2 regions of the Halodurantibacterium daqingense genome follow, and region 1 is predicted to be linked to the other one. Evidence: riboswitches for the same ligand, from Rfam matches in the RefSeq annotation. Region 1 holds a riboswitch; the other holds the start of a gene.
What was found. A riboswitch is a leader RNA that binds a small molecule or an ion and turns the genes downstream of it on or off. The one in region 1 is predicted to bind thiamine pyrophosphate.

Region 1 (4,205 bases):
GATGACCAAGACGCAGCTTGTGGCCGCTCTGGCCGAGGAAATGGGCGCCGACAAGAAGGCAGCAAGCTCGGCCCTTGATGCGCTGACCACGCTCATCACCCGCGAAGTGGCCGAAGGCGGCGCCGTGACGCTGCCGGGCCTGGGCAAGTTCGCCTGCCGCGCCCGCCCCGAACGCATGGTGCGCAACCCGGCAACCGGCGAGCAGATTTCCAAGCCTGCCGACAAGGTCGTCAAGGTCACGATCGCCAAGGCGCTCAAGGACAGCGTCAACAACTGATCGGCCCGCAGGATCAGCCCTGCCTGCCGGAAGCATGGGGTCGCCTTCGGGCGGCCCTTTTCGTCCGAGCACCGGAGATGTCATGGACCTGCGCGCGATCCTGATGGGCCTGGCCTTTGCCGCCATGTGGTCATCGGCCTTCACCTCGGCACGCATGATCGTGCAGGATGCGCCACCGCTGATGGCGCTGTCGCTGCGTTTTCTTGCCTCGGGGCTGATTGGTATCGCGATCGCCGCCGCACTTGGGCAAAGCTGGCGGCTCAACCGCGCGCAATGGCGGGCGACCATCCTGTTCGGATTGTGCCAGAACGCGCTTTATCTGGGGCTCAACTTCATTGCGATGCAGCGGATCGAGGCGTCTCTTGCCGCGATCATCGCCTCGACCATGCCGCTTCTGGTGGCACTGGCCGGCTGGCTCGTCTATCGCGACAGGCCGCAGCCACTGGCGATCGCGGGCCTTGCCGCGGGCGTGGCAGGGGTCATGCTGATCATGGGTGCGCGGCTGTCGGGGGGCGTTGACCTGACGGGGGTGGTGCTGTGCGGGATCGGCGTGCTTGCCCTGACTTTCGCCACCTTGGCCGTGCGCGGCGCCTCGGCGGGCGGGAACCTTCTGATGATCGTCGGGCTGCAGATGCTGGTGGGGGCCGCCATCCTTGCGGTGCCGGCGCTTGCCTTTGAGGCGCCCGAGATCAACTGGAACGTGCGACTGGTGCTGGCCTTCCTTTATACGACGCTGGTGCCGGGCCTTGCCGCAACCTGGGTCTGGTTTCTTCTGGTCAACCGGATCGGCGCGGTACGCGCCGCGACATTCCACTTCCTGAACCCCTTTCTCGGGGTGGCCATCGCTGCGGTCCTGCTTGGCGAACAGCTGGGCGTGCTGGACGTGGCGGGCGTCGTGATCATCATGCTGGGTATTCTGGCCGTGCAGCTTTCCCGGCAAAAGCCCGGCTGATCATCCGATCCGCCCACGCGGCCCCTCGCCCACCTGCCCACGGTGCAACAGAAGGTGGTCAAGGATCACGCAGGCCATCATCGCCTCGGCCACCGGCACGGCGCGGATGCCGACGCAGGGGTCGTGGCGGCCCTTGGTCACCAGGTCGGTGTCCTGTCCCGACCGCGTCACCGTGCGCCGCGATGTCAGGATCGACGAGGTCGGCTTGACCGCGAAGCGCACCACAACATCCTGCCCGGTCGAAATCCCGCCCAGAATGCCGCCCGCGTGGTTCGAAAGGTATTCCGGTCCGTCAGCGCCCATCCGGATCTCATCGGCATTTTCGGTCCCGGTCAGGGTGGCGGCGGCCATGCCGTCTCCGATCTCCACGGCCTTCACCGCGTTGATCGACATCATCGCCGCGGCAAGGTCGGTATCCAGCTTGCCATAGACCGGCGCGCCCAGCCCCGGCGGCACCCCGCGCGCCACAACCTCGATCACCGCGCCGACCGAGTTGCCGGATCTGCGCAATTCATCCAGATACTGCGCCCAATCCTCGGCCGCCCGCGCGTCCGGCGTCCAGAACGGGTTCTTCGGGATCTGGTCCCAGTCAAAGCGGCTGCGTTCGATCCCGCGCGCGCCCATCTGCGTCATGTAGCCGGTGATCCGCACCGCCGGCGCCAGCACCGCGAGTGCTGCGCGCGCAACCCCGCCGGCCGCCACCCGTGCGGCCGTTTCGCGCGCACTGGATCGCCCGCCGCCGCGATAGTCACGGATCCCGTATTTCTGCCAGTAGGTGATATCGGCATGGCCAGGGCGGAAGGATTCGGCAATCTCGCCATAATCCTTCGACCGCTGGTCGGTGTTGCGGATCATCAGCTGGATCGGCGTGCCGGTGGTCTGGCCGTCGAATACACCGGACAGGATCTCGACCGCGTCGGGTTCGCGCCGCTGGGTCGTGTATTTGTTCTGGCCCGGTTTGCGCAGATCAAGCCAGTGCTGGAGCTGTGCCGCATCCAGCGGGACACCCGGCGGGCATCCATCCACCGTGGCCCCCAGTGCCGGGCCGTGGCTTTCGCCCCAGGTGGTGACACGGAACAGATGGCCGAAGGTGTTGAACGACATGGGCGCCTCCCTTTGCGCCTCCCTTAGCGGTGCGGGACGCGGCGCTCAAGCGTTTCCGCTTGTTCCGGGCCGCGCCTGCAGCTAGGCTGCGCCAACCTCGGGGTGCCCGTTCGGGCTGAGACGCAGGCTGCGAACCCGTTGAACCTGAACCGGTTAACACCGGCGGAGGGAAGGTGGCACATGCTCGTCCTCCCGCCCGTCGCAGATGGAGGATGTGATGCGTATTCCGGTATTCGCCCTGGCCGCGGCACTGGCCAGCCCCGCGATGGCGCAGATGCCCGTGCTGACCGTCTACACCTATGACAGCTTCGTGTCCGACTGGGGGCCGGGGCCGCAGGTCAAGGCGGCGTTCGAGGCAACTTGCGGCTGCACGCTGAACCTTGTCGGCGTCGGGGACGGCGCGGCCTTGCTCGCGCGGCTGCAGCTTGAAGGTGCCCGAAGCCAGGCCGACGTGGTGCTTGGCCTTGATACCAACCTGACCGCCGCGGCCGAGGCGACCGGCCTTTTCGCACCCCATTCCGTAAGCGCCGACTATGATCTGCCGGTCGCCTGGGAGGATCCGCTGTTCGTGCCTTTCGACTGGGGCTATTTCGCCTTTGTCCATGATCGGGATCTTGCCAGCCCCCCTGCGAGTTTCGAGGAACTCGTGGCGTCGGACCTGCGGATCGTGATCCAGGATCCGCGCTCCTCGACCCCCGGACTGGGGCTGCTGATGTGGGTCAAGGCAGCCTATGGCGAGCGTGCCGCCGAAATCTGGGAAGGGCTTGCCCCCCGGGTTCTGACGGTCACCCCGGGCTGGAGCGAGGCCTATGGCCTGTTCCTGAACGGCGAGGCAGACATGGTGCTGTCCTATACCACCTCGCCCGCCTATCATCTGATTGCCGAAAAGGATGACAGCAAGACTGCCGCGATCTTTTCCGAGGGTCATTATCTGCAGGTCGAGGTGGCAGGCAGACTTGCCGCCGCGCCACAACCCGAGCTTGCCGAGCAATTTCTCGAATTCGTGGTGTCCGACAGTTTTCAGGCAATCATTCCCGAAACCAACTGGATGTATCCGGCACGCATCCCCGCTGCGGGTCTGGCCGACGGCTTTGGAAGCTTGCCACAACCCGAACGCGCGCTGCTGTTCAGCGCCGAGGAAGCGGCCAGCCTGCGCGGCCCGGCCCTGTCCGAATGGCTGAACGCACTCAGCCGCTAGCGGCTTCCTGCGCCCGCGCTCCAAAAGGCTGGGCTGGCAGCGATATCGCTGGCGCTGGATTGGCGGGGGCAGTCTGGCCGGGGGCGGGCGTCGCGACCTTCCTTGTTCTGCTGACGCTCGGGGCAGTTGTCGCGGTGGCGTTGCGGGCGGGCAGCGGTGGTGCGCTTGCAGCCTCGGACTGGGCGGCGGTCAGGTTCACGCTGGGACAAGCGCTTGTCTCGGCGCTGCTGTCGGTCGCGCTGGCCGTTCCCCTTGCGCGGGCGCTGGCGCGGCGGCGGTTCTTCGGGCGCGGGTTGGTCATCACACTGCTGGGCGCGCCCTTCCTGCTGCCGACGCTGGTTGCCGTCCTCGGGCTTCTCGCGGTCTTCGGGCGCAACGGTCTTGTCAACAGCTGGCTTGCGATGCTGGGCCTCGGGCCGGTGCAGATCTATGGACCTCAGGGTGTGGTCCTGGCGCATGTGTTCTTCAACCTGCCGCTGGCCACCCGGCTGATTCTTCAGGGCTGGCTTGCGATCCCGTCCGAGAGGTTCCGCCTTGCCGCCTCGCTTGGCTTTGCCCCCGGCGATCTGTTTCGGCGTCTTGAATGGCCCATGCTGCGCGAGGTGCTTCCGGGCTGCCTGCTGGTGATCTTTCTCATCTGCCTGACCAGTTTTGCCGTTGCGCTGACGCTGGGC
Region 2 (4,205 bases), on a different contig from region 1:
GATAAGCGCCCAGAAATCCTGCCCTGCCCCGGCTTCGCGCCGCAACGACACGGTTGCGACCGAGGCGCCCGAGTGTCGGAACGCCTCGGCAAGGATGGCGGGTGACGGATATTGCGCCGTGCCCAGCATCAACGGAGATGCCAGCTCGATGCCGTAGAAAGCCCGCATCTCAGCCCCCCTGCATCGGCGACAGGATCTCGATCCGGTCGCCCTCGGACAGCGGCTGATCCACCCGGCCGGCCGCCGGCACGAACTGGCCGTTGACGGCGGTGGCGACCCGGGCCTCGGCCAGATCCAGTTCAACAAGCAGTGCGGCAAGCGTTGTCGCAGACACTGTCTGCGGTGCTCCGTTAACCTCGATCTTCATCCATGACCTCCGGTATGATGTTCTGGGTCAGATAATCGGCCACCATGCCCGCGAGGCTTGGCGCCAAGAGAAAGCCGTGGCGAAACAAGCCGTTGACATGGATCACGGCCCCCCGCCGGCGGATCCGGGGCAGATTGTCGGCAAAGGCCGGGCGAGCATCGACGCCGATTTCAAGCACCTCGGCCTCGGCAAAGGCGGGGTGCAGCGCATAGGCGGCCGACAGAAGCTCCAGCAGTGACCGGGCAGTCACGCGACGACGCTCGCCTGCCTCGATCTGCGTCGCGCCCAGCATGAACACGCCATCCCCACGCGGCACGATGTAAAGCGGGTGGCGCGGATGCAACAGCCGGACGGGGCGGGCCAGCGTGATGTCCGGGCAGCGCAGCACGACCATTTCGCCCTTGACACCGCGCAGATCCGCCAGCACGTCACGCGCGGCAAGGCCCCGGCAGTCGATGATGCGGGGGGCCGGCGGCGCATCGGGGATGATCGTCACACCCCTGGCCTGCAGCTGCGTCGCCAGGGCGGCAAGCGCGGCACGCGGTGCAAGATGCGCTTCGTCCGGAAAGAACAGGGCCCTGCGGGCGCGGCCGGCCAGATCGGGTTCCAGCCGCGCCAGCTCGTCCCCCTCCAGCATCCTGTGGCCGGTGGTCCGACGTTCAAAGCGCGCAAGTTCGGCGCGGTCACGCTCGGGCGCCAGCACCAGCGTTCCCTGCCGCTGCACAAGGCCGGTATGCCGCGCCCACCAGTCCGCGGCCTGCTGACCAAGGCGAACCACGGGTTCTTCCGCGCTCTCGCCTTCGCAAAACGGCGCAAGCATTCCGCCCGCCCACCAGGAACAGGCCTCCGGCCCCGGCCCTGCGCCCGGATCCACGAGATGCGGCACGATCCCGCGCGCGACCAGTTCGGTCGCCACGCAGAGACCCGCAACGCCGGCGCCGAGGATGGTAACCTCAGTCATCGGCCCAGATCCCGTGGAAATGATGCACCGGGCCATGACCGCCGCCCACCTTGAGCCGGTCCGCGGCGGCGATCGCCGCCTGCAACCAGCCATGGGCGCGGCTTACCGCCTGTGCCAGCGGCAGGTTCTGTGCAAGCCCGGCCGCAATGGCGGCCGAAAGGCTGCATCCGGTGCCGTGGGTGTTGCGCGTCTGCTGGCGGGGCGCCGTGAACCGAAGGGTCTGTTCAGGCAGAACCAGAAGATCGGTGCAGTCCGGCGCCTCGGCATGGCCGCCCTTCATCAGCACCGCGTCTGGCCCCAGCGCCAGAAGCGCCCTTCCCTGCACCTCCATATCTTCCAGATCCCTGGCGACGGCACAATCCAGAAGCCGCGCCGCCTCGGGCAGATTGGGGGTCAGGAGGGCAGTGTGCGGCAGCAGATCGCGCAAGGCGGCAATCGCCTCGTCGGGCAGAAGCGTGGCGCCGGATTTGGCGATCATCACCGGATCCAGCACCACGGGGACACTGCGACCGGCAAGGCCCTGCGCTACCGCGCGGATCGCCGCCGGCCCGCCCAGCATCCCCAGCTTGACCGCACCCACCGCGAGGTCGTCGAAAACCGCTGTGATCTGCGCGGAAATCATCGCCGGGCTGGCCGGTTCGACCATGGTCACCGCCCGGGTATTCTGCGCGGTAAGCGCGGTGACGACGCTGGCGCCATAGACGCCGAGCGCCGAAAACGTCTTGAGATCGGCCTGAATTCCGGCGCCACCGCCCGAATCCGAGCCGGCAATCGTCAGGGCTATCGCTGTCATTCCCCTTCCCCAATTCTCCTGACGGATCATGGCAAGGGGGCTTTGGGCCGCAGCGCGCCCTTTGACCGTTCCCTCCGCCGGTATGACCCGGATCAGGTTCGATGGGTTGATGCCTTGCACCTCTCAGCCCTGAAACGGGCACCCCAACGGTTTCACAGGGAACCTAGCGCGGGACGGCGGGGCCACGCAAGGGAATTTGGATCACGACATCCGGATCTCGTTCTGAAAGCCCTGGACCTGCGCGCGCAGCCCGCCAAGCGCCGACAGAACCTGCTCCACACCACCCGTGATGGTCCGCGAAAGCTTCTCGGTTTCGGCGGCGGAATAACTCATCTTCTCGATCATCCGCGCCATCGTTTCGGTGCCGCGCGCCGTTGCGACGGCGTTGTTGCTGATGTCGACCACCGCGCCGCGCTGCACATCGATGCTGTGCGACAGCGCACTTGCCACGTGATCCTGTTCCGAGATCGTCTCGGCGATCCGCCGCAGTGTTTCGGCGGCGGCGGCGGTTTCGGCCTGCATGGCACCGATCTGGCGGCGGATCTCCTCGGTCGCATCCGCCGTGCGGATCGAGAGCTGCTTGACCTCGTAGGCCACGACGGCAAAGCCCTTCCCGGCATCCCCCGCCCGCGCCGCCTCGACCGAGGCATTCAGCGCCAGCAGATTGGTCTGCGAGGCGATGTCGGCGATCAGTTCCACCACGCTGCCGATCCGTTCGCGCGAGGCGCGCAGGCTCTGCACGATCTCGTCTGTGGCGCGCGTCTGCTCGAATGCGGTCGCAGAAATCTCGGTCGCGCGGGCGATCTGCTGCGCAACCGTCTGGACCGCCTCGGAGATCTGGCCGGTTCCGTTCGATACGCTTTGCACGTTCGCCGCCGATTCCTCGGCGGCGCTGGCCGCACCCTGCGCCAGCCGCGCGCTCGCATCGGCCTGTGCCAGCATGCCCCGCGCGGCCCCGGCAAGATCGCCGGCGCTTCCGGCAAGCGATTCGACAATGCCGGCGACCTGATTGTCGAACAACTCGGCGATCCGGGACAGGAACTGGTCCTTCTGCGCCTGGTGAAAGGCCGTGACGGCGATTTCCATGTCAAGCACGAAGCATCGGCTGACAACCTCGCTCAGCCGCTGGGCGCGGGTCAGATCGCCGCGCCCAAAGCGCCGGGTGCACCCTTGCAGAATCAGCCGCTGCACATCGGCGGTGACGGCAGCATATCCTGCCAGATACTGCTTGAGCGGAAGCCCGATGCGGAAATGCACCTTTCCTATCCGTTCCGCCGAACGGACATAGTCTTCGTCGAACCGGCCCGACAGCAACCGACGCCAATGCGCATGCTGTTCGTTGCGGGCGTGCTCCATCATCCCGGGGGTGTGAAAATGCGCCGCCCAGACCGGATTCGCCGCGACCGCCGCGTAGAAACGGCCCAGAACGCCGTCAAGCTCCGGGCCAACCAGGCGCGCAGCTTCGGTCAAGGCACAACGCATGTCCTGCCGGTCCAGCCCGAACCAGTCGAGCCGCTCCGCCATCTCGTTCGTCATTCGTTACTCCGATTAATCATCATGAAGGTGGTTTTCGCAACAATCACGACGGGCCTTAAGGCCCGGTTAAGACGCGTGGGGAATGTCGCGCCTCCCGGCCACCGGAATTAGCCAATGCTTAACGGCTTTGCCGTAGCACCCAGGATAGGGGCGCCCCCCCCGGGACGGTTTGCGCAAGGAGCAGAATTTGCCAAGAAAGATCCTTCTGATTGACCGTCGCCCGATCCGATCGCTGAAGCTGGCCGAGGCCCTGAAACGCCAGCCTGATCTCGTGGTTCTGGATGCGGTGGTGTCCCTGCCCGTCGCCTTCAAGAGCCAGGCCATCGATCAGGTGGAGGCAGTGGTGCTGGTTATGGGCGGACCGGCCGATTCCGCCGATCTGGAACGTGCGCGCCCGGAAATCGCGCAACGGCGGCTGTCGGTCCTTGCGCTGCCCGAATCGGAACTGGACGCCGGTCGTACCGGCACGGGCAGCGACGAGTTCTGCCAGCTGGCGGCGCGAATCGGGGATCGCCTGCGCCAGACGCAGGGCGCGGGCGCCGTCGGCC

Region 2: linked by a shared signal. The riboswitch ahead of thiD (bifunctional hydroxymethylpyrimidine kinase/phosphomethylpyrimidine kinase) and the one ahead of thiB (thiamine ABC transporter substrate binding subunit) in region 1 are both predicted to bind thiamine pyrophosphate.

What each region holds. Positions count from the first base shown of each region.
Region 1 covers NZ_JBHTFQ010000001.1:280,297-284,501, reverse strand. The annotation lists gene ACFQXB_RS01365 (HU family DNA-binding protein) at 1-277, shown strand, start outside; gene ACFQXB_RS01360 (DMT family transporter) at 360-1,229, shown strand; gene aroC (chorismate synthase) at 1,230-2,333, opposite strand; TPP riboswitch at 2,422-2,521, shown strand; gene thiB (thiamine ABC transporter substrate binding subunit) at 2,551-3,531, shown strand; gene ACFQXB_RS01345 (thiamine/thiamine pyrophosphate ABC transporter permease ThiP) at 3,507-4,205, shown strand, end outside.
Region 2 covers NZ_JBHTFQ010000005.1:270,898-275,102, forward strand. The annotation lists gene ACFQXB_RS11080 (thiazole synthase) at 1-168, opposite strand, end outside; gene thiS (sulfur carrier protein ThiS) at 170-367, opposite strand; gene ACFQXB_RS11090 (FAD-dependent oxidoreductase) at 351-1,328, opposite strand; gene thiD (bifunctional hydroxymethylpyrimidine kinase/phosphomethylpyrimidine kinase) at 1,321-2,121, opposite strand; TPP riboswitch at 2,174-2,277, opposite strand; gene ACFQXB_RS11100 (protoglobin domain-containing protein) at 2,323-3,657, opposite strand; gene ACFQXB_RS11105 (CheB methylesterase domain-containing protein) at 3,845-4,205, shown strand, end outside.